DNA from 2 places in the Paenibacillus sp. JT31N11 genome. Region 2 is predicted to be linked to the other one. Evidence: predicted binding sites of a transcription regulator. Region 2 holds the regulator's gene; the other holds the start of a gene.

Region 1 (16,461 bases), on a different contig from region 2:
AGTACCAAGCAGTGGTTAAATAGCAAAGAAATTTGTTCAATCCTCTTTGAGTAATTAATGTCACTGAGCTCCCATGGAAGATCGAAATTACTTCCATAATCTGTGGTGCGGCGCTTCCGCTGCATGTAGGGCTAACGGGTACGATACTGTAAAGCAGAAGAGCACCCGTCGCGCGGCGGCCCTTCGTCCAACTAACGGGCAGAGAGTGAAATAAGGCATCGAAAGAGTAAAAAAGTCGAAATCAATTGGATTTGAGTACGACCAATATGCTAGGATAAATAGTGAAAGGAAATTATGGATAATAAAGGAGATGGGATGGTGCTAAGAAAATTCAACCCTCCAGGAATGGTATCCTCAGAAAATTATAACCAGGGAGTTGAGGTTACATCTTTTCAACGTATGTTGTTCATCTCAGGCCAAGTAGGTGTAGGTCCGGACGGAATTCCTGGCAAAGATATTCGGCAACAAACTGAACTGGCGCTCAGTAATTTAAACAAAGTCCTTGCCGGCGCAGATATGGATGTAAACGACATAGTAAAATCCACAATCTATTTAACGGATGAAAATCTGCTTGGTGCCTTCATGGAGTCTGGCGCAGGGTTCTTGCCTACCCCTCCACCAGCGACAACGCTAGTTATTGTCAAAGCACTCGCTTCACCGGATTTGCTCGTCGAGATCGAAGCCGTCGCAGCGAAGTGATTCCTTTTTATGTCCCAGTAATGGGGAAGAAAGATAGCCAGCGAGCAGACTGCCACGGGAGCTGTTCCCTTTTATTATTGAAATATACTAACAGGTGCGGGTCTTGTGCACCTTAGTGCATGGGAAGATAATAAAAAGAGTTTCATGACGATGCTTCCATTTATATTTTAAATAAGATTATTGAAGTAACGGATTACGATAGCTCAACAATTAACAGTAAGGCAGTTGGTAAATCGGCTGCCTTTTCGTTACGCTATCGGGCAGTTTAGTGTAATAAGCAGGTGTCTCGAATGTCTTATTCAAAGGAGTCATGAGAATTCATGACCATAAATCTCATTCTTGACAAAAACTAATTATATTAGTTATTATATTAATGTGATTAGCATCGAGCTTTTCGAAGTAATTGAGAAGGGGACGTGAAAGTTGTAGAAGAAAAAAATCACTATGATCTGCACTTAAGGAAAAATTTCGACTCTTTGCCCCCACTTCCTTTATGTAATCCTGCCCGCTCACTTCATTGAATATTATTGTAAATTAGGAGGAAAAAATGAAACAGGTATCTCTTTTGAATGATCGCATAGGGAAGGTTCTATTATTAATGTGTACCGTAGGTGCATTTTTTTCTTTTTTCTTAAACATTGAAAATGTTGCAAGTGCAGATTCAGCCACTAAGGTTGTTGAGATCTGGCGTCTTTATGGTTTCATTATATTCACAGGGCTCTTCTTGCTTTTAGCTATATATCCTCGCCGTTATGCTGGGATATGGGAACTCGTATTTTTCCACAAGGCCGCTGTATCGGTCACAATTCCCTTTACGATTCAGCATATTACTCCTGACATTCAGTCTGTTGCAATAACTGATGGAATTCTTGCGGTCATTGTTCTGATTGCTTACTTTTTGACTAAAGGATACTTAGCGTGGCTGAGATCGAAACCTCTTTGACTGTAAAAATTGACATGAAGATACTTAGAATGGATGAGCATTTACCTTAAGCAGGCATTGCACTAACGGATACGATAGTGAAATGGCGGTTGCTTCGGCATTTTTTTTGCTCGCTACCGGGCAGGATAACGAGAAGAGAATATTGAATCATATTGATGTAAATTACATGTAATGGGGTGAAATTAATGAAATTTGAAGATGAATCAAGTGATATTAACTTCACCGATTTCATAGGTCAAAAAGTGACCGAGATATCACAAGTTGGGCTTGAATTTGTAAAAATCAAGTTTGACGGTGGAAGTATAAATGTGGAATGTTCCTGGAGACTACGAAATAAAAGCGATATCATTGTCGGAATTACCGAACGTAAGGGAACAGATTTTATATCTATTTAAAAGGACCATTTGCATCATAAACCAATTACAAAGGTTCATTATTTTGAAACAGGTGACTTGACAATCGAAATTCAAAATCAATATTATTTTGATTTGTTTATTGATTTTTCGGTATTTGAGTCGTACCAATTATATCGAGAAGGGGGCATTTTTGTTAAAGATATTACGTTATGTGTTATCACCATTTATTATTATAATTGCCGCTTATGGACTCATTACAAAGAATTTTGAGTTTCAATCACTTATGATATTGCTTCTGGGTTTAATGATGTTGGTGATTGGGTTAGAGGAATTTCAAAAAGAGCGAAAAACATATGGTTGGCTTGGTGTTGGTGTCTTCCTTTTTCTTGTTGGACTAACGGACGATAGATGAATATGATATAACGGCAACCGGCCACAATTCAGCTGCCGTTGTTTGTTAAAGTAACGGGGCAGTTTAGTTCCAATATGGGGTATTATGGAGGCGGGATGGTCCCATAAGGAGGATAATACATGGATAAGTTCTACAAAAGTCTGCCTTACCAACTGAGTGAAAATGAATTACGGCAGTTATTTTACAATTTATTGGATACAGTAGATCGTTATCATCAAGACGGTGGTATTGAAGAAAAAAAGTTAGCAGAGGGAGTTATTAACCTACTTCAAGGACAAATAGATGCGATTCGAAATCAAAAATTGCAGACAGATGTGCTCCAACGTTACGTCCATATTGTGTTTAGCCTCTCTGATGAAGGTCCGCTATTACTATCTCTCCATGAAGTCGGGAAACGGGAAGTGTGCCAGGTTTTAGCATTTAATGATGTGTTTTCAGTCGGGCCAATATCTGACTTGGATACAACAACTGGACAGCAGAAAAGGTTTCTTTGGATGATGGAACACGATGGTGATTACTCTTATAATCAACAGTCGAACCAAGAACATAAGCTTGAGAATTTGATGACAGCAATAAGAAGCATTCCGGATAATAAGAATATCGTCATTTGGTACGGGGATAATCCCCATGATCAAACAGGCTTACGTTTCGCAGTGCATTTGTTAAGAGAAAGAGAACAGCCGATTAATGTTGTAAATGTGACGGAGCTATTTAACGCTACAAGAATGCAAAACGTAGATGAGATTACTCCATACGCGAGTGGTTTAATCGACCGAGAACATTACCAGGCAATCGTAAGAAATTATTATGAAGGCATTCCTCTTAAACAAGACCAAAGAAGAAGGTACGAATCAGAATGGCTTATGCTCACGGGGCAAGATCATGTGCTTCGTTTGTGGGAAGAAGGTACAGTTAGAGGCAGTGATGAGAGTGCCCTAGATGCGGTGATTGTAAGGTCGGTGATAGAACTGGAACACGAACAAGATGAGAATGGATTTATCAGAGCCGGAAGTGTTGTAAATAGGGTTTTTGAAACATCGCAGCAACTCGTAGGATATTCGTTTATTTCCTATAGAATCTGGATCTTAGTCAACCAAGGAATATTGACATTTAGAGGACTACCGGGAGCTCTGCATCAGTTTTCCGTTAAATTGGGTACCCATAGTTTAAGCTAAACGGGTACGATAGCGCAATAATTATGCTGGAGCAGGCGCCGCGGCGACTTGCTCCAGATCGTTAAAGTAACGTGTAACAATGCACTATTCAGCAGTATGGTGTGAGCACATTATCATGTTATATGTCAGGTTCTGGCGGCGCTTTTAGCTATCTCACTGGTATATAGGACGACAGAATGTGGCTTTCTCATGCACTGGATTTTCCCTTGGCCCTAACTATGACCAAAAAAACAGAGCATGGCTTCAGCTACACCATGCTCTATATTTATGATTGCTACTCATCTTTTGGCTAAACTACTGTTTTTTATTACCGGCTACTGCAAGCCATGACCATATCCCCGCCGGCGAACGAAAGCCCATAACGAGCGCTACGAGAATGATGACGAGAACCGAGAGGGCGTTGGATACCAGCGAGGTCAACACATGCCCCCACAGCAAGGAGGAACGTGAAATCGGCATGGTGTGAAACCGCTCAATGATGCCCCGCTGCTTATCCAAAAGATGGTAGCAATGGACAGACGATTAATCTCCAGATCACGGGTGATGCCTTTGCCGGCGGTTTCTGATTGCTAAAGCAACCTGATACTCGAAACCGCCACTGATCATTAAAGAGTTCGACGAGCGTCTATGGGCAGTGGCGGTTGATTCCGTCACAGTCACGTCGGACAAGCAAGCTGGTATTCAGGTTTAAGGACTCGCTCGGCAGTTGAGGGTTAAATGGCGCAGCTTACTACATTCATACCGATGCCTACACCGATGTATAAGTCGGAGTGGGTATCGGTATATTTATGTTCTTTACACGGGCTGCCTTATAGCTTACTTTTCAACCCAAGTACCTAATTTAAAATATTACCTTGACAGTCAAAGTAGTATGTCGTATTATACAAATGCGGGGTGATGAGATGAGCGAGAACAAAATTACATCCGACCTGCTGCGCGGGCATACCGATACGATGATTTTACGGCTCTTATCCGAAGCGGACCGCTATGGGTACGAGATTGTCAAGCTGATTGCCGAGCGCTCAGGCGGCGAGTATGAATTAAAGGAAGCCACGATGTACTCCAGCGTCAAGCGGCTTGAGGTGGACGGGGATATCGAGTGGTATTGGGGCGATGAATCCCAGGGTGGACGACGTAAATATTTCAGGATTACCGAAAAAGGCAAGGCTGCTTACGCCCGCAACAAGGGCAACTGGGAGTACGCAAAGCGTGTGCTTGAAAACTTATTATAAGGAGTGTTGAGGTTATGAATGAGAAATTGACGAACTATTTGAACGGCGTGTTTGCACCCTACGATGAGGTAAAAAGCGTTACCGAATTAAAGACGGACCTGCTCTCCGATTTGCAGGAGCGGTTCCGTGAACTCAAAGCCGAGGGCAAGGATGATGAAACCGCTTTTGAAATGACGATTGAAAGCATCGGCGACATTGAGCAAACGGTACTGGAAGTCGCTAACCTCTCCCGCTCGCTGGAGCGGCAGGTGGTGACCAACTTTAGCGCGAGCAACCTGCCAATGAGCGACTTTGCGGGCGTTATCGCGCATAAAGGACAATTTAAGTCCAGCGCGTTACGCGGTGCCGACTTTGCGGGCGCAGACTTGACCGGCAGCTCATTTGCGAGCAGCGACGTGCGTGAAGCCAATTTTGACGGCGCGAATCTGACGGACTGCAGCCTATCTGCCCTTGACCTGGCAAATGCAAGCTTCAATCAATCCATCCTTGTACGCACGAACTTCAGCAAGTCGGGACTGGACGGAGCCACATTCACAGGCGTAAAACTGACCGACGTTACGTTCTCCATGATCGAGCTCAGAAAAACAATCTTTAAAAACTGTATCTTTGACGGCGTGGAGTTCAAAACTTCTGATCTGGGAGGGCTGTGTTTGGACGGGCAAACCTTTATCGGCGTCAAGTTTGACAAGTCGGCACTGAACGAAGTTTCATTCAAGGGCGCGACACTCAAGAATGTGTCTTTTCCGACGTCTTCGTGGTCTCGAAGATATTACCGTGCCATTAAAACCGTCTGCTTTGACGGCGCGATGATGGATAAGCTGACCTATGCCGCCCTTAAAGGCATGGGGGCCGATTTGTCCAAGGTTACCGTTCGATAAGGAGGGGAAAATATGCCAACCACATCCATTCAAGTAAAAGGACTGCAAAAATCCTACAAGCAGCTTCAAGTCTTAAAGGGCGTAGATTTCGAGGTGGAAAAGGGTAGTATTTTCGCCCTCCTCGGCTCCAACGGGGCGGGCAAGACCACGGTTGTCAAAATCCTCACCACGCTGCTCAAACCAGACAGCGGAACCGCCACCGTAAACGGATTCGATGTTGCTTCCAAACCCGACAATGTGCGGCAGGCAATCAGTCTGACCGGGCAATTTGCCGCCGTGGACGAAATGTTGACCGGACGGGAAAATCTGATCATGATTGCCAAGCTGCGATACCTCAAAAATCCGCGTCAGGTTGCGGACGACTTGCTTCACCGCTTCGGCTTGACAGACGCCGCCGACCGCAGGGCGTCTACGTATTCGGGCGGGATGCGCCGCAGGCTCGACATCGCCTTGAGCCTTGTGGGAAAACCGTCGATCATTTTCCTCGACGAGCCGACCACCGGGCTTGACCCCGAGGCGCGCATCGAGGTTTGGAAGATTGTCAAGGAGCTTGCCGGCGGCGGCACGACGGTCCTCCTGACCACGCAGTATCTGGAGGAGGCAGAGCAGCTCGCCGACCGAATTGCCGTTCTGCACGAGGGCAGGATTATCGCCAGCGGCACGCTCTCGGAGCTTAAAAAGCTGTTCCCCTCCGCAAAGGTGGAGTATGTTGAAAAACAGCCGTCGTTAGAGGAAATATTCCTCTCCATCGTCGGCAAGAAGGAGGCCATATAAATGGAGGCGGCAAAAAATCATTTCTTCACCGATATTAGCGTGATGCTCGGGCGTTCCATGCGCCATATTTTCCGCAGTATGGACACCATCATCACGGTCTGCATCACGCCGATTGCGATGATGCTGCTGTTCGTCTATGTGTTTGGCGGCGCCATTCAAAGCGGTACGGATAACTATGTGAACTATCTGCTGCCCGGTATCCTGCTGATTGCGATTGCAAGCGGCATATCCTATACGGCTTACCGTCTGTTTTTGGATAAGCAGCGGGGCATCATCGAGCGATTTCATACCATGCCGATTTCACGTTCCGCCTTGCTTTGGGGGCATGTGCTGACCTCGCTGGTATCCAATGCCATCTCGGTTGTCGTCATCATTCTCGTAGCGCTCATTATGGGCTTTCATTCGTCCGCCGGGATACTGTCATGGCTTGCAGTAGCTGGCATACTCGTATTGTTTACCCTGGCCTTAACCTGGGTCGCGGCGATTGCCGGGCTGACCGCAAAATCGGTGGAAGGCGCAACCGCCTTTTCCTACCCGATTATCTTCCTGCCATTTATCAGCTCGGCGTTTGTGCCGACCGAGTCGATGCCGAAGGTCGTCCGCGCCTTTGCCGAAAACCAGCCGGTGACCTCGATCGTGGAAGCCATTCGTGCGCTGCTGTCGGGTCAGCCGGTGGGCAATGATATATGGGTCGCTCTTGCGTGGTGCGTCGGGATTTTGCTCGTAGCCTACTACTTTGCGATGAGGGTGTATAAGAAGCGGGTGTGAAAAAAAGAACAGCTTGTTTCTGAATTAAACAACAGAGAAGACAGTCCTGTGGAATAAATTCTTTATCTAAATAAGAGCACAACTGATGAGCAGTGTAAAAATACGAATGTCATTATAAACATTCATACTGGGCTTACATCTAGAGGGTATTTATCCGAGTTATCGAGCTGTGGCAGCTAATATTGAAAAATGTCATATTAGATGGATTTGAGGCGCAAAATCCAACGGAATCCAACTAATAAATCGCGAAGAATTTATTACGATGATTCCCAAATTAAATCCAGGCGCAGCCCCAAGTGCCCAAGCAGTAAAGAAGCAAGCTGTATCAGGTAGAACTTATCTGCTCACGCGGTGGCAGTAATATGGTCTAAGGAAAGGATCTAAGGGTGAATTCTACGTTGCAGTGCATTTCCCAAGTGCCGAAATATCAGCTCAGCTTAAAGCACCCAAGTGGTGCTTTTTATTTTGCCTTACGACTCTTTTTTGCAGTCTATGTGTAAACTCCCAAATCCATTGCAACGGAAGTACTAAGAAAGGTTGGGGAGAATACATGGGATTATGGATGAAGCAGATAATTTGGTTCCAGAGTTTTTTATCACCTGATATCAACCGCAAAGTCAAAGTAGCGGTAGATGGTGCGCCGGCAATAGCTGCGAGTGAGACTTACACGTACACGCTAACTACAGCAAATACGGTAGCATTGATCTTCACTGCCAACGACACAATGGTAGATTCCACAGAAACCTTCACCGTAAATCTGAAGGGGAATACGGTGCCCGTTAGGAAGGGTTGAAGCGACGGCAGATGCAACTGTGACGGTGAATACACCGTTTGTGCTCGATCTCGCTGAGATCTTTGAAGATGCGGATAGCAATCCGCTGACCTACAATGTATCGGTGAACGGCGCTGCGGCTATATCGGCGATTCCGGCCTATACGTACACGCCAGGTGCAGAAGGTGCTATGAACTTGGTGTTCTCGGCCAATGACGGATTGGCAGACTCCACCGACACGTATACAGTGAAGCTGACGGTATCTGGATCCAGCTATAATAACGGTAACGGCGGCAATGGTGGCGGTGGAAGCATTCCTATGACACCTGAATACAGGGTAACCATTACCGGCTCTGTTGGAACGACGCTGCCGGTTGCGATCGATGAAGCGGCAGGCCGCGCATCGATAGCCATCGGAGCGTTGGCGGAAAAGATCTTCGTCGATGATGCGGCGACAGCCGTAGGCGGCCGACCGCTGGTGGAACTCATGCTGGCGTTGAATGGCGTGCAGACGTTATGGAACAACTCGTCCGCACCTGTTCGGATTTCTATCCCGTATATGCCGACAGCAGAGGAGCTGAAGAATCCCGAACATCTCGTCATCTGGTATATCGACGGTAGCGGTAACGTTATCGCGGTCCCAAGCGGCCGTCACGATGCAAAGAGCGGAACTGTGACCTTTGCTGCGACCCACTTCAGCGATTATGCCGTAGCTTATGTGAAGAAGACCTTCAGCGATCTGAGCAGCGTGGAATGGGCAAGACAGTCGATTGAGATCATGGCCTCCAAGGGCATCATCAACGGTACAAAGGCGGGGGCCTATTCTCCGGCAGCCCGCATTACCCGCGCCGATTATCTGGTCTTGCTCGTCAAGACCTTGGGATTGACGGCGAAATTTGAAGGGAATTTCGCAGATGTGGAGCCAAACGCCTACTATTACGAAGCGCTTGGCGTTGCGAAGCAGCTAGGCTTGGCTGCGGGTACCGGCCATGATGAATTCCATCCGCTGGAAAACATCTCGCGGCAGGATATGATGGTGCTGACCGCTCGTGCTTTGGAGAAAGTCAAGCAGCTGAAAGCCTCGGGAGATCCCGCCATTCTGGCTTCGTTCAGTGACAAAGGGGACATCTCAGCTTATGCGAAGGCGAGTCTGGCTGCTCTGGCCGAGGAAGGTCTAATCTCCGGCTCCGGAAATAAGCTTAACCCTCAGGCGCCAACAACACGAGCGGAAGCGGCAGTATTCCTCTACCGGATATACAACCAATATTAAAGGCTAATGCAACGAAATGTACTTCTGTCGGCTTTTACGCGGCAGGAGTTATTTTATGGCTGACAACTTTATTTCGTGATTGCTTATTAAAATCGTTCAGTCTAAAAGTTATTTTCAAAAGGCAAACGATTTTTCAAGGTATAAAGCGCATAAAATCAACACTGTCAGTCCGCACTATTTTTTCTTGGACAAAGAGTACAATTTGATCTTTAAGCACATAACAGGAAATATTTCCCCTGTATACGAACGGGGGTTCTCGTCATATAATATATCAGAACTAATGTTCGCGTCGAGGTGGTCGAAATGAAACGGACAATATTTTTGGTTGACGGTCAATCATTTTACGCTTCTGTCGAAAAAGCGGCGCGGCCGGACCTGCGGGATAAACCAATAGCCGTTGGGGATCCGGACCGTCGCGGAGGAATCATACTTGCGGCCTGTCCAATCGCGAAGGCACGCGGGGTTACTACAGCCTCACGCGTTGGTGAGGCCATGGGGAAGTGTCCAGATTTAGTCGTCGTACGCCCGCGTATGCAAACATACGTCACGATATCACTGTTTATTTCCGAAATCTTCGCTTCCTTCACGGACCAGGTCGAACCGTATTCGATCGATGAACAATTTCTCGACGTAACCGGCTCCATTAAATATTTCGGACCGCCGCTGGAGATTGCGCGCCAAATACAGGAACGCGTACTTTTATCGACCGGCGTATGGTCGCGGGTGGGGATCGGGCCAACGAAAATTCTCGCTAAGATGGCGACGGACAACTTCGCCAAGAAGCGTCCAGACGGTATTTTCGAATTGAACCAGGATAATATCGAAGCGGAATTGTGGCCGCTGCCGGTCCATCAAATGTTTATGGTCGCGAACCGGATGACTCAGCATTTTGTCCGGATGGGACTAAACACAATTGGAGACATAGCGCGGCTGGACTTCGGCGATTTTAAGGCGCGAATGCGGCGTCGAATGGGCCGCCAAAGCGATATTCAGGCGGGTTACTACTGGCAGACTGCACGAGGAATCGATCCATCACCGGTTGTATCGAACATCAGGTCGCAGATTAAGAATATAAGTCACGGCAAGACGCTCAGATGGCGTCTGTATACGAAGCTTACGGATATCGAAGTCGTACTGCTGGAGTTAGTTGTCGAGGTGTGTCGGCGGGCTCGCCGTTACGGGTATCAGGGCCGCGTAGTATCGGTAGGCGCTGGAGAGACGGATGGGGAAAAGTCGGCGGGATTCGGCCGTCAAATGACGTTATCACAGCCGACATCGTTAACGCATGAGGTTGCGGCTGCCGCGCATGCGCTGTTTATAAAGCATTGGAGTGGAATGCCAATTAGCCATCTCAGCATATCATTAGGGCAGTTATCCGTAGACAGCGTAATCCAACTGACCCTGTTTGAGGACCGTTCTCGCGCTTACCGTAAGGAACGTGCGATCGACGAAATCAAAAACCGTTTCGGGAGCGACGCCATCATACACGCTTCTTCGCTTCTTGAATCTGGAGTCGCCCGCGAGAGAGCGGAACAGATCGGAGGTCACTTTAAATGAGCAAACTTGACGGAAATGAACGGTGGAAGTCCAAAATGCTGCTGACTGAACACGCTGAACAATATGACCGGAAACAAGCAGCGGGCACCGGAAAGAATTTGACGATGGAAGAACGCATCATGATCCGCGATTATATCCTGTTGCCGCATATGGAGAAGATGATTCAGAAAAGCATATCCGACATCGAGAACTCATCTAACGTGATGAAACGACTCTACCTGGCCGCTGGCCATAAAGTCTTAACCACGATAGCCGAAGACTATTATCGATTACGGAGCGAGTTGAAGAAACGGAATATTCGCGTCGTCACGGAAGAACAAGAAGACATGGTGATTTATCATAAGTGTTATTATCGGGGTTACGAAGAACGATTCGGAATGACACGTGATGTTATGCGATCGGAGATAGCTGTTCGGCTAACGAAGTATACAACGGAGCTGGTAGCGCGGCTGAAGACGAAAGTGTGAGGTGCAGTTTATGAGAGCGACACAAGCCTCGATCGTGTACAATCGAATAATCATGCAGCGCACAACGGCAAGCTTTCTTGGATACTCGCCCCCGGTCGTCCAATAGCATGACATCCTACCTTGAATTCTGCTCTTGACTTGGAGTGTACTCCAAGTTGTAACATGAGCTTCAGCAAGTAAATTCTATCTCCAGGAGGCGTAATCATGAACACTTCGAAGACTGTTTTGATAACGGGTGGGAATAAAGGTATCGGGTTCGAGAGCGCCAGACAATTGGGCAAGCTGGGATTCACAATTTTGATCGGTTCAAGAGATCAATCCAAAGGGCAGGAAGCCGCAGCATCGCTGAAGAATGAGAACATAGATGCTGAGGCATTAACGCTTGACGTTACAGACCTGGATACCATTCAATCTGCTACGAAGCGTATTGAAGATCAGTATGGTGCGCTTGATGTTCTGATCAATAACGCTGGCGTGAGCTTGGATAGAGGTCTTCCTCCGAGTCAACTGGAATTGACCGTTCTTAGGAATACTTATGAGACAAATGTTTTCGGCATGTTTTCTGTTACTAAGGCAATGCTCCCTTTGATTAAAAAATCGCCTGCTGGCGGAATTGTAAACCTTTCAAGCGGCTTGGCTTCCTTGACCATGAATATTGACCCGGAATCCGATGCCGAAAAATACGGAGTAAATTTGCTCGCCTACATGAGTTCGAAAACGGCAGTCAATGCACTGACTGACTTGTTTGCCAAAGAATTAAAAAATACGCCGATCAAGATAAATTCAGCTGATCCAGGGTACACAGCTACGGATTTGAATGGCCATACGGGTTATCGTAGCGTTGAACAGGGAGCTTCTATTGTCGTGAAGCTCGCCACCCTTCCGGGCGATGGTCCGACCGGCGGTTTCTTTGATGAAAACGGAGTGATACCGTGGTAATACGTCAGGAGGCGGGAAAAAGTGATCGACATTCCTGAAACCGTAAGCTCAATTAAACAGGCGGCTTACACCATCACTTTCTAACAAGGAATAAAAATTATCGCGGTCTTCGTCATCGAATTTGCCAAGCGTCCGTACCCTGACAAATTCATGTCCACCATACATGTCTAGTTCCTCGTCATACCTATTGTAGAGTGCGATTATATTGCCATCCTGATCCAACTCCAAGTACCCGTAACATTGCGGCTCAGGCGCTTCACCGTAAAGGAGCGAAATTGTGAATTTCCGAATACAGCTTTCCATCGCGAATAAACACGACCCGGTTACAATAGCTTGCCGTCAGCGGATCATGTGTTACAAGCATCATGGTCGTCCGCTCATTCCGATTGATGGATTCAAGCATTTCCATGACATCCTTGGAGGATTTGGAATCCAGATTTCCGGTTGGTTCATCGGCAAGCAGCAGCTTCGGAGAATGAATCATCGCTCTGGCAACAGCCGTTCTTTGTGCTTGTCCGCCGGAAATTTCATACGTGTGTTTTTTCATGATTTCCGTAATTCCGAGCTTGTCAGCGATCGCATGCGCCTTTTGTTTCATTTCCGTCACTTTGCTGCCATCCAATGTTAACGGCAGGACAATGTTTTCTTCTACCGTCAAGGTATGGAGCAAATTAAAATCCTGAAATACGAAGCCGAGTTCACGGCGGCGAAACTTAGCCAGTTCATCTTTTTTTAGACGGTGAGGGTTATTTCCATTAATATTGACCTCGCCGGTCGTCGGTTCGTCAATCGTTGCAATGATATTGAGCAGTGTCGTTTTTCCGCTTCCGGACGGACCCATAATTCCGGTAAATTCCCCCTGTTGAATCATTAAATCGATATCCGTTAGAGCGTGGTAGGTGATTTTTCCCTCGTATATTTTGCTCACCTGTTTTACATTCAGCATGCACAAGATCTCCTTTCAGTTACGATCATTTGATCTGTGGTTAGCATACCGCTGCCCATCGTGCTTTAACTATCGATTATTCTTTCAATTACCTTACATGGGTGTAAGGTTTTGAGTACGAGAGAAAATAAGCCGGATTTCCGTCCCTTTGCCGACCTCCGAATCCAACTCGATCCGGTGCTCAAGATAATGGGCCGCTTCTTTCGTCAAATAAAGCCCCATTCCGGTAGATTCCCGGAAGATACGCCCTATATAAACAAAAAGAACGGCTGAAAAAAAGCCGTTCTACAGTGAACGTCAAATAACCCCCACAACTTGATCAGATGCGGGCAGAAGTAACCTGGAACTAGGACCTAAACACTCGACAAGCGATCGGCAGCGAATCCGACCACGGCATAACGGTTTCAGCGCTTGCGGAATCATGGGCATCCGGGAGCTGCTCGAACAAATAGCGCAGATAGCGGAACGGGTCCATCCCATTTTTCTTGGCCGTACGGGTATGATAGCTCAACAAGGAAGGACCATGATGTGAGCAAAAAAGGCGTTCTTCCATTTGAAGTTTCCAGACTCAGTCGGCGGCGCATCGCCAAGCCATCGCATGAATGCGGCGACATGCTGTGCTCCGGCTGCGCCATCGTCAAGTGTCCCCGCGATATTGAAGTTCCGGGCTGAAAGGCGTACCGGCCGTTCTTGCCTTGGGAACGAGGCTTTCGAGAACATGAAGTTCTTCGGGATTGAACTCGTCATCCGAGAAATTGAGCGCAAACAGTTTAGTTTTGATCGAAGAGAGGCCCGGCTCGGGATCGTAGTCGGCGGACGATTTCAGCGAGTACAACATATCGTTGGCATCGATCTGTGCCGCTTGATTGTGAGTCTCTTCGATAAATTCGTCAGCCGCAGCACCGTCCGGCACGGTCTCTTGCAGATGGACGACACTGTCGATCATCATCCGAAGCACCGTTCTGCTGTTTTATCTAGAGGGCTATCCCCGCTAACCAAGACAACTAGTTAATATTCATTTTACACTGTTATGGTAGGATGGAGGCTGAGGTGATGCAAAATGAAGTTCATGCGCTTGAAAGGAAATCTCGATCAGAGTAACCTGGATAACCGACTCAGATACAACCCGAATATCATCGAGTTCTATCTGAGCGATCGCGACCTGCAAGATCCCGATCTCATTCGGAACCGCATCCGCCAGCTCCATGACCGCGGGGTCAAACCCTATTTACACCATCCGCCCAACTACCGAGGCGAATATTTGGACATCTTGAGCGAAAACCCGCACATTCGCCAATTTTACCACGAATCTTGCGAATTGCTTGCGCGCATTTGCATGGAAGAACGGGCCAAATGTATTGTGCATGCACACTACGTCCATACAGCCAGCAGTAAAAATGTAACCCGGGAACGAACTGTTCTTCTGCGTGAAGAAATCCACAAAGTCATGTCGTACTCACAGGAAGTTTTTGTCTGGGAAGATTCGACCGAAGGACTGTTCTCCTATGGCCGCAACCCGTATCTTATAGAGGATTTGATCGTACCTCTGGAACTTTCGTTGAATGTCGATGTAAGCCATACGTTCATTTCGTTCGGCGGAGATAATGAGCGGCTCCGTGAGGTACTTGAGCGAACCTCGCCTTACGCGCAATACTATCATCTGGTCGACAGCATGGGGCAAAAGCATGATTCGCTGCCGCTTGGCCAAGGGCGAATCGATTGGAGAATGGTGAAGCCATTCGTGTTGGAGAAGGATTTCATCTTCGAGATCACGTTGAGCGGGGACCATTCCGACTGCACACCTATGGTGGAAAGCGCAAATTATTTTGACAAGGTCTGAGCAGAATAAGCTGCATTGTAAGTATAGAATGTTCTACAACGATACGGCCATCCTGAAAAAGGATGGCCATTGCTATTGAAGTCTTTGTCTTTTGGCGATGACAAGAATTTGATCCGAGTCCCGATTGGTGACAAGAACAGGGTCCGATTGCCGATTATTGAAACCCGCCGAAACAACCGGAACTGGTTAACGCTTTTACTTTTTTAGAGAACTCGCTCTCCCGCTGAAGAGAATTAATGAGCTTATCAACGATCCATTTTTCGATCGACAGGACGCATTGGAGTTGCATCGGAAGATGCTGTTAGAAAGGCACAGCCGCCTAGGGGAATGAGAAAATGAAATGGCGTTGCATGAAACCTGACAGGAAAATTTCAAGTTAAAACTGGAAATGGAAGCCAGCATTCGTGCTGAGCCCGAATTGCAAAACCTGTTGAAGATGAAAAGTAGTAGTGGCTCCCAGCTATCGCGCGCGGGGGCCTGCTTTTAATTGAAGGCTTTTCGGTTTTCTTTGTGGAAATCCTTGTAATGAGAGGTGACGGGCTTAAAAGGCGAACTTCCAAATAATCCAACAAATAAGAACAGAAACCCAAGAGATGAAACCAAACACCATGACGATCTTATTCTCACTCCATCCATATTTTAGACTGAAATGATAATGTATCGGAGCCATTTTGAATAGACGCAATTTTGTGCGTTTATAGTACCAGACTTGCAAAATGACTGATAATTGTTCAGCCAGATAGACTGAAAACAGGATTGGTATTAAAATTTCAACTTTTTCAATAACCGCTAAAATGGAAAGCGAACCTCCAATTGCTAGTGATCCAGTATCCCCCATAAACGCTCTAGCGGGATAAATATTGTACAGAAATAAACCGAGTAGACAGCCAATCATTACGAGCGAAAATGTTTGTACTTCAGGTTTGTCTGAGATCAGAAAGAAGAAAAAATAAGTGGGGATCGCAACATTGATCAATAGCCCGTCTAGACCATCCGTAAAATTGATAGCGTTCGCTGAACCAACTACAAATAGGAGCATTATTATGATGTACACGTAAACGGGCAGGTGTAGTTGAAATCCATGGAACAACGTAATGTCACTGGTCAGCGAGAACGAACTGAACAATGTGAAAAGCAGTATACCAGTAAATGCGAATTGAAACACAAGTTTCGTCCGTCCAGAGATACCGGATGGATCTTGCCATGCTGCCTTTTTGAAATCATCCATAAAGCCGATTGAGCTGAATAACAGAAACGCAACGCATAAAAAGAACATCATTGGGGCGGGATGAAACTGGAGTGACGTTACTACACCGATAAGCAAGATCAGACCAGCCATCAGTGGTGTTCCCCGTTTGGCTTGATGATCAGGAGGTAACTCAGATCGAATCGGTTGCGTTAGCTTTAAAACTCGCAGTCCCCTAATGAGTAGA
Region 2 (16,461 bases):
TGTCGGCCGCTTGACGCGCTATGGCTGCAGCAGCGAGATTGATTTCCCGCGATTTCTCCGGAATATCATATTCGGCCAGAACCACTCCCGTTGCGCCGAAAGTATTCGTCTCCAGAATGTCGGCGCCTGCTTCCAGATAAGACTCATGTATGGAAAGGATTACATCCGGACGAGTCAGAACGAGCATTTCATTACAGCCGTCCAGCTCTTCGCCACCGAAATCCTCTGGACCCAGATCCTCCTGCTGAATCATCGTTCCCATTGCACCGTCGAGAATGAGAATGCGTTTTTGCAGCATTTGTTGTATAGTTGGTTTTGTCATCGATGCACTTCCCTTCCGCAACTGCAGACCTTCCCAAGCAATAGCAAAGCGAAGGCGCAGCGAAAAATCATTAACTTTTAGTTTATCAGATTCACAACCTGCTGAAAAGGTGTTGTCGACAGTCTTGGCGTTTTGTTTTATAATTAATCTTATCGGAATTAACATCTATAGGAAAGAGGGATTACAACATGGCTGAAATTCGTATCCGCAACACAGAAGAGCGTATTTCGGGCGAAGCAAACGTCCGTGAATTTTTGGAAAAACAAGAAGTCTTGTATGAACACTGGAATCCGGAGAAACTGCCTGCAGAGATACATCAGAAATTCATCCTGACGGATGAGGAGAAACAGCAGATTCTATCCACTTTCGATGCAGAAATCAACGACCTGGCTGCCCGCCGCGGCTACCGGACCTGGGACATTATCGCGCTCTCGGATGCGACACCCAACCTCGACGAACTGCTGAAGAAATTCGAGCAGGTTCACACCCATACGGAAGATGAAGTACGGGCTATCACGGCTGGGCGCGGCATCTTCATCATCAAGGGCAGCGACGATGTGGGCTATTTCGATGTTGAACTCGAAGCGGGAGACGTTATTTCCGTTCCCGAGCATAAACCGCATTTTTTCACCTTGATGGATAACCGCCAGATCGTTGCCGTGCGCCTCTTTATCGAGACCGAGGGCTGGATTGCTCATCCGTTCGCCGATGAATCCTTCCAGAAGGCTTAATGCCCTGACCATTCATAGTCATATAAATAGACCCGCTTCCTGTGATACACGCTTGAATGTGTATCACAGGAAAGCGGGTCTTTATGATTCCAATATCCTTATACAAGCAGAGGCAGCAGTTCCTCCAGATGTTTGATCTCATGTGAAGGGATAATGTCGTCGCTGCGTTTCACGCCATGGCGGTTGATCCAAACCGAGGTCATGCCAACCGTATTTGCACCGAGTATGTCCGTGGTCAGCTTGTCGCCCACCATGATTCCATCCGCCGGTTCGATCCCCAACGATTCAAGTGCATGCTGAAAAATCGGCGCAGCCGGCTTCCCCTGACCAAATTCTCCGGAAATGATGATATGATCAAAATAAGGCGCAAGCTCCGGTACGCCTGCCAGCTTCTCCCGCTGCAAATCAGGAGAGCCATTGGTGAGCAGCAGCAGCTTGTATTGGCCTTTGAGCTTATCCAGCACGCGGAAGGTTTCTTCATAGATCAGCGGGCGCTTGCGGCGCTCTGCGGGAAACATCTCCGCAAGCTCAGCTCCCAGCTGCTCATCAAGGATTCCCAGAGCCTTCAGCCCTCGAGTCCACGCTTCACGCCGGTAAGCGGGAGCCAGCTGCTGCAGCTTTCTGAACTCCTCCTGCTCGCCTTCAAGAAAATTCGCCCACAATCCCTCAAAGGGATTGATCCCGATCATTTTTGTAAAGGCATAGGTGTCATAGGATTCGTACAAAGCCCGGGCTTCGCGCCGGACAGCTTCCTCCAAATCCTGTAGATTGACGCCAGTCTTATCCGCCGCCGCCTGACAAGTAGCTGCGAAAGCTTCGCTTACACTCCGGTCATCCCATAACAGCGTATCATCCAAATCAAATAGTACCGCTTTTTTGCCCATGACGAATTTCCCCACTCCAGTTCTTTATTTCTCCGCAAACGGAATATTGTTGGCTGCTGCAAAGGTCCGGAGCCGTTCGGTCATTTCATCCGTCGGATAACGGTTAAATAATCGCGAGAATACCCAGCTTCCGCCTTTGGGCTGCTCGATAATAACAGAGCCCTTCTGTACGCTGATTCCTTTGATTGAGCTTAAGTAAAGCGTGCGGTCACCGGTAAAGCGCCGCGATCGAACATAGTCTTTTCCGATTGCCAAATAAGGACGCCTCAATATAAACAGCAGCGCCAGAAAGATATAACAGCCGATCGTGATCCAGAACATGTTTCCGGAATCCTTGTAAGTGCCCTGTGCAATGCTGATCGAGGCGTAGACTGCCGTGAAGACCAGAAGAAAGGCAGGCATTAGAAGACTGCGCCCTTTATATGTATCAATCGGACTGCTCGCTGTCTTGCTTGCCATCAGAGGCGCCATGCCCTGCTTCTTGCGCTGTTTGTTAAGTTGACTCTGGTTCTTCTGAACCTTTCGTTCCCAGGATCTTGACAATTACGTTCCTCCTAAAAGTTTTGCGAAGCAAAACTTGCATCGTAAGCAATTTCTTGAATTTTACACCCGTCTGCTGCGTGTATTTGTGCCATTCCTGTTCCATCCATTCGCCTGAATGAATGACATGCATCAAATTAAATATGAGCAAGAATGTTAACAAGTTGGCCGAACGGATCGCGGACATAGAAACGACGTACGCCCCAAGGCTCATCAGTCGGACCATACTCGATCGTAAATCCGGCTCTGTTCATGCGTTCGAATGCAGCATCGACATCATCGACCTCAATGGACAAATTAGGCGTAGGCGTGTTGGAACCCCCGTGCTCGGCGAAACTAATTTGAATGCCCATTTGCTCATCAGAACCATAGGTTCCAATCCATCCATGATCCATCAACAAATCGAGGCCGAGAACATCCTGGTAAAAGCTTTTGGCAGCTGCAATATTCCGGGTATCTATATTGGCGACAATTCGTTTAACCTTCATTGCGCCCCCCAATCACAAGACTTTGTGCAAAACATTCTCATTCTCTTGAAAAAGAATTAAAAAGGCCGGGCGAATTTGGCGATGAAACGATTCGGATACTCGGAAGGAAGCGAGCTAACTTCATCCAGCCGATTCCATATTTCACTTGGCATCGTCCAGCCCACAGTCCCCATATTTTCCGAGAACTGTTCCAATGTGCTGGCTCCGAATATCGGCGATGTGATACCTTTTCTTTGCAGCAGCCAGGCGAGAGCGATTTGTGCAGGTGTCTTGTTCAGTTCATGAGCGGCTGCCTGGACGGCATCCAGGATGGCAAAGTTACGTTCCGTTGCGCGCAGACCCCATGAACTTTCTCCAACCTTTGACGTCAATCTTCCCGATGTGGGCTCTTCCCTGGAATAACGTCCCGTCAGAAATCCTCCACCAAGCGGAGCCCAGGGAATAACGCCGACGTTCTCCTCCAGACAAAGCGACATCATTTCCCGATCCATCTCACGGCTGACCAGACTATACTGCGGTTGAATGGAAATAAACCGGACATAGCGGTTGGCATCGCTAACAGCAAGGGATTTCATCAGCTGCCAGGCAAAAAAATTGGAGCATCCGATATAACGGACCTTGCCCGAAGTGACCAGATCGTCGAGAGCGCGAAGTGTCTCATCTATAGGAGTCAGATGATCCCATACATGAACCTGATACAAATCGATATAGTCAGTCTGCAGACGCTGCAGGCTTTCTTCGACGCTTTGCATAATATGCTTGCGCGAGACGCCCGCCCCGTTGGGATGGTCAGCGGTATTCATCCGCACTTTCGTTGCCAGCACAACCTCTGAGCGAAAATCCTTGATCGCTTCGCCTACGATCTCCTCCGATCGGCCGGAAACATAGACATTCGCCGTATCCAGAAAATTGCCGCCCTGCTCCATAAACTGATGGATCATGCGAATGGAATCGCCTTGACTTGTTGTATTTCCAAAACTCATCGTCCCTAAACAAAGCTCCGAAACGGCAAGTCCACTGCGTCCAAGCAGCTTGATTTGCATCGTTATAACCCCACCCTGCTTATTATTTGGTGAAACCTGGCTTGCCGCAAGCAGTTTTAATGCTTGCCGCCGCTTTCTTCCTCATCTTCCACAAATTTAATCGTTTCGATTTGGTTCTTGAAATTTTGCTTGAAGTTCTCCAGATATTTCTGACGCAGAGCATCGCGCTCGATTGTTTCCTCCGGAGTTAATCCGACAGCTTTATTTTTTCGTGACAACTCATTAATCCTTGCAATAAGCTCTTCCAAACCGATACGCTCCTCTCATGATGCTGTAAACATTCACCCTTTACTTTGACATTTTTAATCCTCTATTGTCAAGAAAATACGACCTTTGTCCTGTAGATGGAAATAAAAAAAGCGGACTGCATCAGTCCGCTGGTATAATCAATGTTTGTCCGGCCATAAGTGTGCTGGAAGTCAGGTTGTTCCGTTCCTTCAAGTCATAAATGATTCGCCGGATATCTTCGCCTTCCTTACGCAAGTCCCCTGCTATTTCCCAAAGTGTCTGGCCCTCACTGATCGAGATGACTTTCTCGCCCGCAGCGGGCTCCGCAGGATGCTCGCTCGTTGCACTTCCATGCATTATAGAAAAACCAACGAATAAGAGGGAGAAAAACAATATTGCCGCTATCATCCGCATCACCAGCTTCTTTGGCCTGCTTTTATCTGATGCAGATTTCACGTAACCTTTATCAGCTTTATTCTCTGAATTCATAGAAGAGTAAGAAGATATTGTTATCATCATTTCTCAGCACCCCAAACGTTTGTTCTGTTTTCGATAAACCGATATTAACACGAACACCCGTTTGTAGTCAACTGTTTTCGGAACATTTGTTCCCCATAAAATACGAACTCTTGTTTCTCGAACTTATGTTTGTACGAACTCCGGTTCTGTGTTATAATTTGACACAAATGAACCTTTGGAGTGATTCTGGTGTCGAAACTATCGAACCGCCAACAGGCGATTCTGGAATTCATCAAGACGGAGGTGCGGGAGAAGGGATATCCCCCATCCGTCCGGGAAATCGGTGAAGCTGTAGGACTTGCTTCAAGTTCAACCGTTCACGGACATTTGGACCGTCTGGAGAAGAAAGGCTTAATCCGCCGTGACCCGACGAAACCGAGAGCGATTGAGATATTGGATCAAGCGGACAATGAGATTCCTTTTCCAATCGCAATCACCAAAGTTCCCATTGTGGGCAAGGTTACTGCAGGGGTGCCAATTACAGCTACCGAGAACATTGAGGATTACTATCCTCTCCCTTCAAGCAAAGTCGGCGATCATAATGTCTTCATACTTAACGTAATGGGAGAGAGCATGATTGACGCAGGCATTCAGGACGGCGATTATGTCATTGTGCGGCAGCAGCAATCCGCTATCAACGGCGACATCGTGGTTGCGATGACGGAAGATGACGAAGCGACGGTGAAAACCTTTTATCGTGAACGCGATCATATCCGGCTGCAGCCGGAGAATCCGACAATGGAGCCGATACGGCTTCGCAATGTAACGATTTTAGGTAAAGTTATCGGACTTTTCCGCGATATTCACTAAGCGAGTTCTCATGAAGCAGAGACTGGCGTTGCCTTTAGGGCTTCGCCAGTCTCTTTTTGTTTTACATATTGGCTAGCTTCAGGTTTACCTCAAAGTACTCAAAAATACATTTAGACCGTCGTTGGCATGACCATTGTCTTTATTGGATGGAGTTTTCCCTTATAGACAAAGGACGCATCCCCGCTTTCTTCCGATACAACCAGTACAAGCGCATCTGTTATTTCGGTCAGTCCGATCGCTGCGCGATGCCGCATTCCAAATTTCTTGTCCACATCCGATGCATTGGATACAGGCAGGACATTAGCGGCGGAAATAATTTGATCGGACTTGATGAGAACAGCCCCGTCATGCAGCGGATTTCCCGGATAAAAGATCGCCTCCAGCAGGGAATAGCTCAATTTGGCCACAAGCGCAACCCCGGAATGGATGATGGCATCCAGGTTATCATTTCTCTCGATAACAATCAAAGCCCCGTGCCGGCGCTCCATAAGGTTCTGAATGCATATGGAAAGATCCAAATAGTTGGATGTAAATGAGGATAGATAACATTGCAGATAGAATGAAGCGGCCAGGGATTCAACTTCTTTAAAAGTTCTGCCAATATTATCAAAGTCACTCAGAAGACAGTGATTTTCAGCATCAATTTGATCCAAAATACGCTGTGATTCATTGACAATAAGGTGGATATGCTGTTTCAGCCGTTCTTTTAAAGGAGTCTCATCGCAATTGCCCTGCCCCATTTCATACACCCCGCACACTTTAATTTTTTACCGCCCAAACCCGTCCATGGTACTTTAGTATTGACGAGAAGCTTCAATTTAATTATGACATTCAACGAACAAATACCCGCCAGCCGAAGCTCGCGGGGAATGAATACCAGTCAAGGAGCAAGCTATAACGCACCGCTGCTTTGGACTATTTTCAACGCTTTGTCATAATCCTTCTCCTCAATGACAACAGTCAATAAAATATCATACCCCGTCACTCTGTTCTCCGGTCCTCCAGAACTGTAACCGCTCGCGCTGACACTTGCTGCAGCCAGAATGCCTGCATCCGGCTCTCCAACATCCTTTCCAAGAGTCAAATAGCCAAGTCCCGGAATACTGCTGGTAACCGGGTTTCCAGAGCGGTTAATCCCATCTCCGGGATATCCATCGATCCGTTCAATCGAACCATCTGCAATCGAAAGAGCCTGAAGCTGCTTCAAAGCTTTTTCCGCTTGCTCCGGACTCTTGAAATAGGCAAGGATGCTTTTTTCTGCCACATTGATAACTCCTTTTCGTCCTGCTGAAATTGTTCATATTCTCATGCTGAAGGCACTTCTTTGAGTTATTAGTCTTAACCAGACAAGCGGCATATTATTACGCCTCGTTCCAAGGAAAGGTGAACAGGATTTGTTCGAGTATTAAACGATCAAGAGGCATTTTGGGGGCACTATGGGGGATGCTATCCTGAGTGAGCTGTCATTTATCTATATACCCCCAAAGAAAAAAATCCCTCAACGCTAATAGCGCCAAGGGATTTCCGGTTTTAGTACAGAGTCAAATATTGATCGCGTTCCCACTGATGAACCTGTGTGCGGTACATGTCCCACTCAATTTCTTTCAGTTCAAAGAAATGAGCAAGTGCATGATCGCCAAGCGCGTCACAGATAATGTCATCGCGCAGCATTTCATCGAGCGCTTCCTTGAGACTCTCAGGCAAGCTTTGAATACCTTCGTCGATACGCTCTTCCTCCGTCATAATATAGACATTACGATCGGTTGGAGCCGGCAGCGGAAGTTTGCTTTTGATACCATCCAGACCGGCTCTGAGCATAACCGCCAGCGCCAGATAAGGGTTGGCAGCGGGATCCGGATTTCTCACTTCAATACGGGTGCTGAGGCCGCGCGACGCCGGAATACGAATCATCGGACTGCGGTTGCTTGCGGACCAAGCTACATAATTTGGCGCCTCGTAACCTGGAACCAGCCGTTTGTAGGAATTGACAGTCGGGTTCGTGATAGCTGCGAATGCGCGGGCATGACGGAGAACACCAGCCATGTAATAACGCGCATCCTGACTTAACCCGACTCTGTCGTTCTCGTCGTAGAACGCATTTTCCTTGCCTTTGAACAGGGATTGGTGGCAGTGCATTCCCGAACCATTTACGCCAAACAGCGGTTTAGGCATAAAGGAAGCATGCAATCCATGCTGACGGGCGATGGTCTTAACAACGAGTTTGAACGTTTGGATCTGGTCAGCCGCTTTAATGGCATTAGCATATTTGAAATCAATCTCATGCTGCCCCGGTGCGACTTCGTGATGGGAAGCTTCAATTTCAAAGCCCATTTCTTCAAGCGTAAGTACGATCTCGCGGCGGCAGTTCTCGCCCAGATCCATCGGCGCAAGGTCGAAATATCCGCCCTGGTCGTTTAATTCGGTGGTGGGTTCACCTTTGTCGTCGGTTTTGAACAGGAAGAACTCCGGCTCTGGCCCAACGTTCATTGCGGAATAGCCCAATTCTGCAGCCTCTTTCAGCGCCCGTTTCAGGATGCCGCGGGGATCTCCGGCGAAAGGTGTTCCGTCAGGCATATAAATGTCGCAGATTAATCGGGCAATCCGATCTTCAGCAACCCAGGGAAAAATCACCCAAGTATCCAGATCGGGGTATAAGTACATATCGGATTCCTCAATACGGACATAACCTTCAATGGAGGAACCGTCAAACATCATTTTATTATCAAGGGCTTTTTCCAGTTGGCTTACAGGAATTTCCACGTTCTTGATCGTTCCCAGAAGATCGGTAAATTGCAGTCGGATAAATCGAACATTCTCTTCTTTGGTCGCACGCAGGATGTCCTCTCTGGTGTAGCTCACTCAATCATCTCCTCTTCGAATAGTAGTGCGTATTTTACTTTTTGTTATAGAATCGAGACAGTTGGCCTTGAATCATGGAGGCTTTGCCCGGTCTCTTCTCCAGCAGCTGCTGCTTCAGCAGACGATGCAGCTGTGCGTCTGACAATTCACGACGCTTCACCTCAGATTGCTCACTCAGGACGGTCGCTTCCTCCGATTCCTTGGAAACGGGATTCATGACCTGCTTGATACCGGCAATATTGACGCCCTTCTCAATGAGTGATTTGATTTCCAGCAGCCTTTCCACATCATTGAACGAAAATAACCGCTGGTTGCCCCCCGTACGTGCGGGAATAATCAGCTCATGCTGCTCGTAATAACGAATTTGCCGAGCAGTCAGATCGGTTAGTTTCATGACGATTCCGATTGGAAAAAGCGCCATATTTCTACGTATATCGTCAGCCATGTCACATCAACCTTCCAGTATCCGAGATATGCCCCTATTGTACCCCTCTCCCAAAAATCTGTCAAGATGTGTGAGGTTTAATTACAATTAACTCTCGTTCTGCAAGAGTCGACAAGGCCTTCAGAACACCGTATTTGACATGGGCATATGTAAGCCCGCCCTGCATATAAGCAATGAATGGCTCACGAATCGGAGCATCTGCCGACAGCTCCAAGCTCCCCCCCTGCATGAACGTTCCCGCTGCCATAATGACGGGATATTCGTAGCCCGGCATGTCCCATGGCTCGGGAACTACATGGGAATCTACCGCAGCAGCGCGCTGAATCCCCTGGACGAATGCGATGAGCTGTTCCGTATTTGTAAAACGCACCGCCTGAATGAGATCAGTACGTCTGGCGTCCCACGATGGATGGGTCTCAAAGCCGATACGCTCGAACATGGCAGCCGCAAACGCGCTGCCTCTCAATGCTTGTCCAACCAGATGCGGCGCCAGAAACAATCCCTGGAACATGGCGCGCAGCGTACCGAGCGTAGCGCCGACTTCCCCGCCGATTCCCGGCGCTGTCAACCGGTAAGCCGTTTTGTCGACCGCATCCTTCGTTCCGGCCACATAACCGCCTGTAGGAGCCAATCCGCCTCCCGGATTCTTGATCAGCGAGCCTGCAAGCAAATCCACTCCAACTTCCGTCGGCTCCAGTTCTTCCGTAAATTCTCCATAGCAGTTATCGACAAAGACAAGAAGCTCCGGCTTAATTGCCTTTACCCGTTTCACCATCTCGGCTATTTCAGCCACCGTGAAGGAGGAACGCCATTCGTATCCGCGGGAGCGTTGAATCCCGATTACTTTGGTTTTCCCGGAAATGCTAGCGGTGACCCGGTCCCAATCAATGGAGCCATCTGCGGTCAAATCCACCTCCGCATACCGAATACCAAAATCCTGAAGAGAACCCGTCCCGTCATCCGGTTTGCCGATCACCTTATGCAGCGTGTCATACGGTCTTCCCGTTATGTACAGCAGCTCGTCACCCGGCCGCAGAAGCCCGAACAAGGCGCAGCTGATCGTATGCGTGCCTGAGACAAAATGCGGACGCACCAGCGCCGCCTCTGCCCCGAAAACATCGGCATACACCAGATCAAGCACTTCACGTCCGTGGTCATTATAGCCATACCCTGTAGATCCATTGAAATGAAAGTCGCTGACGCGGTGTTTTTGAAAGGCCTTAATGACCTTCCATTGATTCCGCTCGGCAATTTTGTCCATCCTGCGAAACACGGGAGCAGCTTGGTCCTCGGCGGCATCCGCCCACTGCTCAAGTGTTCTCCAGTCCTTATTCTCCTGCTCAACCAATTGTTTTGTCGCTCCCCTGATCATATCCGTGCTGTCAGGCTCTTGAAGAACCTCTACTGTTCGGAATAGGCTTCCAGCTTGTACCCATGCACTTCATAATCCTGTTTATTTAATTCAACAGTCAGTCTGAGCAAATCGCCGTCCACTTCCTGCTTCGTAACTTCTCCGGTCCGGTAAGCTAAAGCGATCAGATCGCCGCGTTCCGCCGGAAGCACAAATGTCCGCGTGTCTCCCGTCATATTCTCCTGGATGGCTTCTCGCAAACGAAGCAGATCATCGGCAGAGAATGCGCTGATTTCCAGAGCATCCAGCCCCTTGGTGGGCAGCATCCCCAATTCATCGCGGTTGTATTTGTCAATTTTGTTGAAAATCGTCAGCTGCGGCTTTCCTGCTGCACCCAGGTCCGTAAGGATCTTGTCCACCACAGCCATCTGTTCGTCCCGCATGGGGGATGAGCTGTCGACGACATGCAGCACAAGATCCGCCTCGAGCACCTCTTCAAGCGTGGCCCGGAAGGCCGCGATCAGGTCATGGGGCAGATTCTGAATAAAGCCGACAGTGTCGGTCAGCACTACTTCTTTGCCGCTTGGCAGCTCCAAGCTGCGCGAGGTCGGATCAAGCGTGGCAAACAACTGATCCTCCACATACACATCCGCCTTGGTCAATTCGCGAAGCAGCGTGGACTTTCCCGCATTGGTGTAGCCCACCAAGGCAACCTGCTGGACACCTGACTTGCGGCGGCGTTCCCGGTGCAGGTTGCGATGACGGACAAGCTCATCCAGCACAGACTTCAAATCGTTGATTCGATCGCGTATATGCCGGCGGTCCGTTTCCAGCTTTGTTTCACCGGGACCTCTCGTGCCAATCCCCCCGCCCAGACGCGACAGATTCTTGCCTTGCCCGGACAAACGCGGCAGCAAATAGCTTAGCTGAGCAAGCTCCACCTGGATAATTCCCTCGCGGGTTTTGGCGCGCTGGGCGAAGATATCCAGAATCAGCTGAGTACGGTCAATGATTTTCAGATCAAGCGCCGCTTCCAGGTTTCTCACCTGCGCCCCGGACAGCTCCTGGTCAAAAATCACTGTAGTCGCGCCAAGCTCCTCTGCTACAGCCCTGAGCTCCTCCACTTTCCCTTTGCCGATAAACCACTTCGGGTCTCTTGTTTCCTTGTTCTGCGTCATGGTGGAGAGCACGTCACTTCCAGCCGTCTCCGCCAGGCTCACAAGCTCCTGAAGGGACAGCTCGGGATCGGCGTCCCCTCTCTTTACCTCGGAAGTAACCAGACTGACAAGTATGACGCGGTCGCGCAGCTCATTGTCTGTATCATATGTTGTTTGTCTCATATCAAGCGCCTACCCTTTCCGGCCTTTATTTCTGTTCCCATTTCAAGTCCTCGGGCCTGATAGCCATTAATTCCATTTTACTTGGAGAACCGCTCTGATACTGATTCAACAATCTCACCGCTTGATAACGAAAAGCCTTCTCGATCGAATTGCGGACATAACGGGCATTGCTGAACGAATACAGGGAAGCCGTCTTCTCCTGCATAAGATGCTGCCGAAGCTTGAAGAGCGATTGTGGCATTAAGGTATAGTCCCGCTGGGCGGCCATCAGCTCAGCGATTTGGATCAGCTGATCGATGGAATAATCGGGAAAATCAATTTGGATCGGAAAACGTGACGGCAGGCCTGGATTGGTCATCAGAAAATCCTCAATTTCCAGAGGGTAACCGGCCAGAATCAGCACAAACTGATTGCGGTGATCCTCCATGGCTTTGACAAGTGTATCGATGGCTTCCTTGCCAAAATCCTTTTCTCCGCCCCGGGCCAGACTGTACGCCTCGTCTACAAAAAGCACGCCGCCCAGAGCCTTCCGCACGAGATCACGCGTTTTTTGTGCCGTGTGGCCAATATATTCGCCAACCAGATCAGCCCGCTCCACTTCAATCAAATGTCCTTTTGTAAGAACGCCCATTTTGTTCATTAGTTTGGCTATGATGCGGGCAATGGTCGTTTTTCCCGTTCCGGGATTGCCTTTGAATATCATATGATAAACATGCGATCCCCCGGACAAGCCTACATCGGAGCGCATTCTGCTGATTTGAAGCAGCGCAAAAATTTCATAAACCAGCAGCTTGACATTCTCAAGTCCCACCATAGGATCGAGCTCGCGTTGAATCTCGGCGTACGGGTCGTTGGCAGGAATAGCTTTAAGGGCAGATGCGGCAGGTTCCGTCTCCAGCGTCTGGGCGGAGCTTGCAGCCGCATTAGGCTCCTGGCCGCGCAGCACGACATTGATTTGTCTTGAGGGCCTGGAAGTACCGGACTGCCCTGAAGATACGACACGTTCGTTCATCTATACGATCACCCATCCTTCGCATCCACATAATCGGTCATCATGCGTGCGAGAGGATACAAGGACCGCTTAAAGCTCGCATGCGCCGCTTGATCCATTGTATTCTAGCGAAACCAGCCATATTAACAGTTTCCAAAGACAAGGTCGGGAATGATGTTTAAATGGTGTTTAGAAGGGTGTATCCGGAGACTGAAGACCGAAGCGCAGCAGCAGAGAATCCAGCTTCCACTTGGTGAATGCCAACAATTCACGCGACTGGTTCTTCGCGACGGAAAGCACCTGCGATTTGAAGCCCACTACCACTGCATCAGAATAGCCAACATATTTGGCAATGTCAGCTGCCCTCGCAGAATGATAATCATGCGTAACGATGAGCAGGCTGTCCCAGCCCTTCCCTTCGGCAAGCGGTTTGCTGAACAGTAAATTCTCATAGGTGCTTCTTGCATCCTTTTCAAGGATCAACTGGCCAGCCGGGACTCCTTTTGCGACCAGGTAGTTTTTCATACCTTCCGCTTCTGTAATTGTCGATCCGTTATGGTCATGTCCGCCGGTTAATATAAATTGCTTCGTTATGCCCTGCTTGTACAAGGTTAGCGCATAATCAAGCCGCTCCTTTAGTCCAGGGCTCGGAACATTATCCCACAACGCCGCTCCAAGCACGATCGCAGCATCGGCTTTGGGAATCGGCTTTGGCATTTCATAGCTGTTGATGAGCCAGAACAAGTAACCGAACCAGAACGCAGCAAATGCCGCCACCCAAACAGCGATTCGCAAAATAATTCTGATCATGCGGAATTTTTTGCGGGATCGCTTTTTGGCGCGCGGCTTTGACTTCACAACTTGGGCACTCAAGACTCGCTCACTTCGCCGCTCTGCATGACGAGGGCTTTGCGGTGCTTCAGACTGAGTGTGAAATATCGGAATCGTCCGCTCCGGATGGTGGACAGTACCTTCCCGGCAGTTTTGCGGGCGAGAGCGGCATCCTTATTCGTCACCACTCCCTGCTGCAAAGCCTCTTCAAGTTCGTCCTCGTCGAGCAGAAAAACTTCTCCGCTGGGCAGAACGACAACATCCAGATACAAATCATCGAACCAGGGAACCTGCTGGTCCGTCAGTCCCTGTGTTTTGCAGATATCGATATACCATTGAACGACACGGTTCTTGTCATCAAACATCGTGGTGACGACGAAATGCTCGCCGCGGGGAAAATGCTGCATCCATAGATACCCGCGGTCTGCCAAACAAAGTTTTCGTCCGTTATATTCTTTCCACAGCGGCTCACGCAATTCGTGAATGCGGTATAACGTCACCATTCCTTTAAACTCATCGCCGTCCATATTCATGCTGGTATAGCTTCTGCGGAGAATGCGGCGCCAGTTGGCTCGGTCAGAAAATTTTCGTTTCATACGGAACGACCTTTCCGTTAGGATCACTTAAAGAATTAGGCATCTGCAAAAGAATAGACAGCTCTGAGAAGAAACAAACACCCGCTCCTTGCAGCGGTATGCCGGTCAATTCCCAACTGAAGTATCATAAAAGGTCAAGTGTAAATTCCAACCATTTATAATATTTCAAAAAAAGCTTACCATAACTTCTCAACCATCTCCAGCAGACTTGATAAATAACTCATTTTTGGTTTAAGCAAGGCAGCCGCATATGCAAGGGACTTTCCTGCCCTTATTATATGGCGGGAGGTAACATCTGTTGCTCAACAATAGGTTCTATATAGAACTATTGTGCCTCAATGCGGTGTTACTAAACCAGAAATGTAAATTATTCAGCAGTGTTTGGATCGGTGACGTCCTCTCCTCCATCAGGAGGAATAATACTGTCCGTCCCTTCAACTGCGCCCTGATTCCCGTTTCCCCCGAGATTTAAGCCGTCAAATGTTTGCTGCCCCTCCGTTCCGCTGCCGTCGTCCGGCACATTGCTGTCAGGCGGGTTTCCGTTACCTGGATTCATCGTTCCATTATCCGGATTCTGTCCGGCATTGCCTGGGATTTCCGGATTACCGCTGCCTGGATTGCCGTTGCCGGGTCCGTTATTCCCTGGACCGCCATCGTTGCCCGGATTGCCGGTGCCGTTGCCAGGTCCGCCATTGTCGTTGTTGCCGGTGCCATCATCCGGGATGCCGATACCGCCATTGCCGGGTCCGCCATTACCGTTGTTGCCGGTGCCATCTTCCGGGATGCCGATACCGCCATTGCCATTACCTCCATTACCCGGATTGCCATTGCCCGGATTGGATGGATCTATGGGATCGGTTGGCGCATTGGGATCAAGGGGAGGAACCGGTTCATCCGTGCCCGGGGGATTCAGCTCCTCCGGCGGTATCTCCACCTTCACTGTTGCTGATGGGGCGCTCTCCAGCTCTTCCTTGGCATTATAAGCCGTCACATAATACTCATAGGAAAGTCCAGGGGCAACGCTCATATCATTATTTCCGGCCGCTTCCATCGTGTCCATCAAGCGTGTGAACTGCGGCTCATTGGCTTCTTTGCGATAGATACGGTACGTATTATCCGCGCCATCCAGCGTATCCCAGGATAAGGTGACCGTTACGCTTGCCGGATCGTATACCGCATTCAGGTTCTGAACGGTTGTCGGCGGTTTCGGCTCATCCACCTGAATATCCGGCGGTTTCTTAAAGTCGTTTACCGGCATCCCTTTCATTGCCGGCTCCATGACTTTTGCGAATAAAGCGGCTGATTGGCCGCTGCTTTGCTTCAGCAAATGCTCTTTGTCTGTTTTGTCATAGCCCATCCATACAACGGCCGTCCATTCCGCAGTAAAACCGGAGAACCAGGCATCGCGGTTATAACCGGAGCTGTAATTGGGAATGCCATGCTGTGTTGTACCGGTTTTGCCCGCTACAGGACGGTCAATTCTGGCTCCTGTTCCCGTTCCGCCTTTCTCCAGGACGCCCTGCATAATATCCGTCATGTAATAAGCGGTTTCCTTCTTCATTACCTGCTTCGCTGCCGGCGGATCATACTCATAAACGGTTTCGTCATTCGTATCTACAATCTTCTGCACCGTATGGGGATCAACGGATTTGCCGTCATTGGCAAAGGCGCTGTATGCCGCCGCCATCTGAAGCGGCGTCACGCCATTCGTGAGCCCGCCAAGTCCAATCGCCAGATTGCGGTCTTTCTCCTCATCGAGATGAAAGCCCAGCTTGTCGGCAAAATCAAGCCCTGTCTTCACGCCAATCTCATTGAGCAGCCATACCGCAGACGCGTTGCGGGATTCCTTGATGGACTGCCGGATGGTGATCGGTCCGATATATTTGTTCCCATTGGAGTCGCTTGGGCAGTAATCGCCGTAGCATTTTTTCTCATCCAGTACAGTCGACCACGGGAACCAGTCCCCAGAATCGATTGCCGGCCCATAGACGGTAATCGGCTTGAAGCCCGACCCCGGCTGACGCGGCACATTAACACGGTTCAAGCCTTTCTTCTCGTAATCGCGGCCTCCGACGAGACCCTGAATGTTCCCGTTGCGGTGATCGACAATAACCATCGCACCCTGCACCTGCTGATCATCCACGCTTTTCTCAAAATTATCCGGATCTGCGAATTCTTTTTCCATAATGGATTGCGCAGTCGTGTTGAGCGTCGTGTAGATTTTATAACCGCCCTGGCGCAGCTCATCTTCAGTCAAACCTGATTTATCCTCTGCCTCACTGACCACAAAATCAATAAAAGCGGGATATTTCTGGCTGTTGGCCGTCGCGGTGTTCGGGTTATATACTTTCGCATTTGCCTCATCCATTTGTTCCTTGGTGATATAGTGTTGATCATACATCAACTGGAGCACGACGGACCGCCGCTCCTTGGAACGCTCGGGATCGCTGATTGGATTATAATTGCTCGGCGCTTTCGGAATG

Evidence for each region. Region 2 encodes LexA, which represses DNA repair genes until DNA is damaged. Its sites were predicted from a motif close to CGAACATATGTTCG; they were not measured.
Region 1: AC0YNV_RS39690 (DNA polymerase IV) is a predicted target of LexA. The motif match lies at 9,553-9,566, and genes of this name have one in related genera.

The regions. Positions count from the first base shown of each region.
Region 1 is NZ_JBWDNQ010000035.1:4,008-20,468, forward strand. It holds gene AC0YNV_RS39635 (RidA family protein) at 295-699, shown strand; gene AC0YNV_RS39640 (hypothetical protein) at 1,247-1,642, shown strand; gene AC0YNV_RS39645 (hypothetical protein) at 1,828-2,037, shown strand; gene AC0YNV_RS39650 (DUF3953 domain-containing protein) at 2,189-2,410, shown strand; gene AC0YNV_RS39655 (DUF1835 domain-containing protein) at 2,530-3,585, shown strand; partial or broken gene AC0YNV_RS39660 (ABC transporter permease) at 3,895-4,080, opposite strand; gene AC0YNV_RS39665 (PadR family transcriptional regulator) at 4,488-4,817, shown strand; gene AC0YNV_RS39670 (pentapeptide repeat-containing protein) at 4,832-5,695, shown strand; gene AC0YNV_RS39675 (ABC transporter ATP-binding protein) at 5,708-6,469, shown strand; gene AC0YNV_RS39680 (ABC transporter permease) at 6,470-7,237, shown strand; gene AC0YNV_RS39685 (S-layer homology domain-containing protein) at 8,050-9,279, shown strand; gene AC0YNV_RS39690 (DNA polymerase IV) at 9,583-10,836, shown strand; gene AC0YNV_RS39695 (YhjD family protein) at 10,833-11,303, shown strand; gene AC0YNV_RS39700 (SDR family oxidoreductase) at 11,508-12,242, shown strand; gene AC0YNV_RS39705 (hypothetical protein) at 12,291-12,545, opposite strand; gene AC0YNV_RS39710 (ABC transporter ATP-binding protein) at 12,499-13,188, opposite strand; partial or broken gene AC0YNV_RS39715 (ATP-binding protein) at 13,282-13,437, opposite strand; gene AC0YNV_RS39720 (transposase domain-containing protein) at 13,535-13,741, opposite strand; gene AC0YNV_RS39725 (hypothetical protein) at 13,826-14,137, opposite strand; gene AC0YNV_RS39730 (TIM barrel protein) at 14,249-15,028, shown strand; partial or broken gene AC0YNV_RS39735 (MerR family transcriptional regulator) at 15,228-15,350, shown strand; gene mraY (phospho-N-acetylmuramoyl-pentapeptide-transferase) at 15,570-16,461, opposite strand, start outside.
Region 2 is NZ_JBWDNQ010000008.1:312,832-329,292, forward strand. It holds gene metH (methionine synthase) at 1-322, opposite strand, end outside; gene AC0YNV_RS25780 (1,2-dihydroxy-3-keto-5-methylthiopentene dioxygenase) at 511-1,053, shown strand; gene AC0YNV_RS25785 (HAD family hydrolase) at 1,152-1,937, opposite strand; gene AC0YNV_RS25790 (hypothetical protein) at 1,962-2,480, opposite strand; gene AC0YNV_RS25795 (glyoxalase superfamily protein) at 2,615-2,965, opposite strand; gene AC0YNV_RS25800 (aldo/keto reductase) at 3,022-4,008, opposite strand; gene AC0YNV_RS25805 (DUF896 domain-containing protein) at 4,065-4,256, opposite strand; gene AC0YNV_RS25810 (LysM peptidoglycan-binding domain-containing protein) at 4,378-4,755, opposite strand; gene lexA (transcriptional repressor LexA) at 4,945-5,565, shown strand; gene cdaS (sporulation-specific diadenylate cyclase CdaS) at 5,676-6,305, opposite strand; gene AC0YNV_RS25825 (hypothetical protein) at 6,458-6,829, opposite strand; gene glnA (type I glutamate--ammonia ligase) at 7,096-8,424, opposite strand; gene AC0YNV_RS25835 (MerR family transcriptional regulator) at 8,459-8,869, opposite strand; gene AC0YNV_RS25840 (methionine gamma-lyase family protein) at 8,931-10,241, opposite strand; gene hflX (GTPase HflX) at 10,271-11,560, opposite strand; gene AC0YNV_RS25850 (AAA family ATPase) at 11,586-12,572, opposite strand; gene AC0YNV_RS25855 (YdcF family protein) at 12,741-13,424, opposite strand; gene AC0YNV_RS25860 (ribonuclease FAU-1 family protein) at 13,421-13,978, opposite strand; gene AC0YNV_RS25865 (transglycosylase domain-containing protein) at 14,346-16,461, opposite strand, start outside.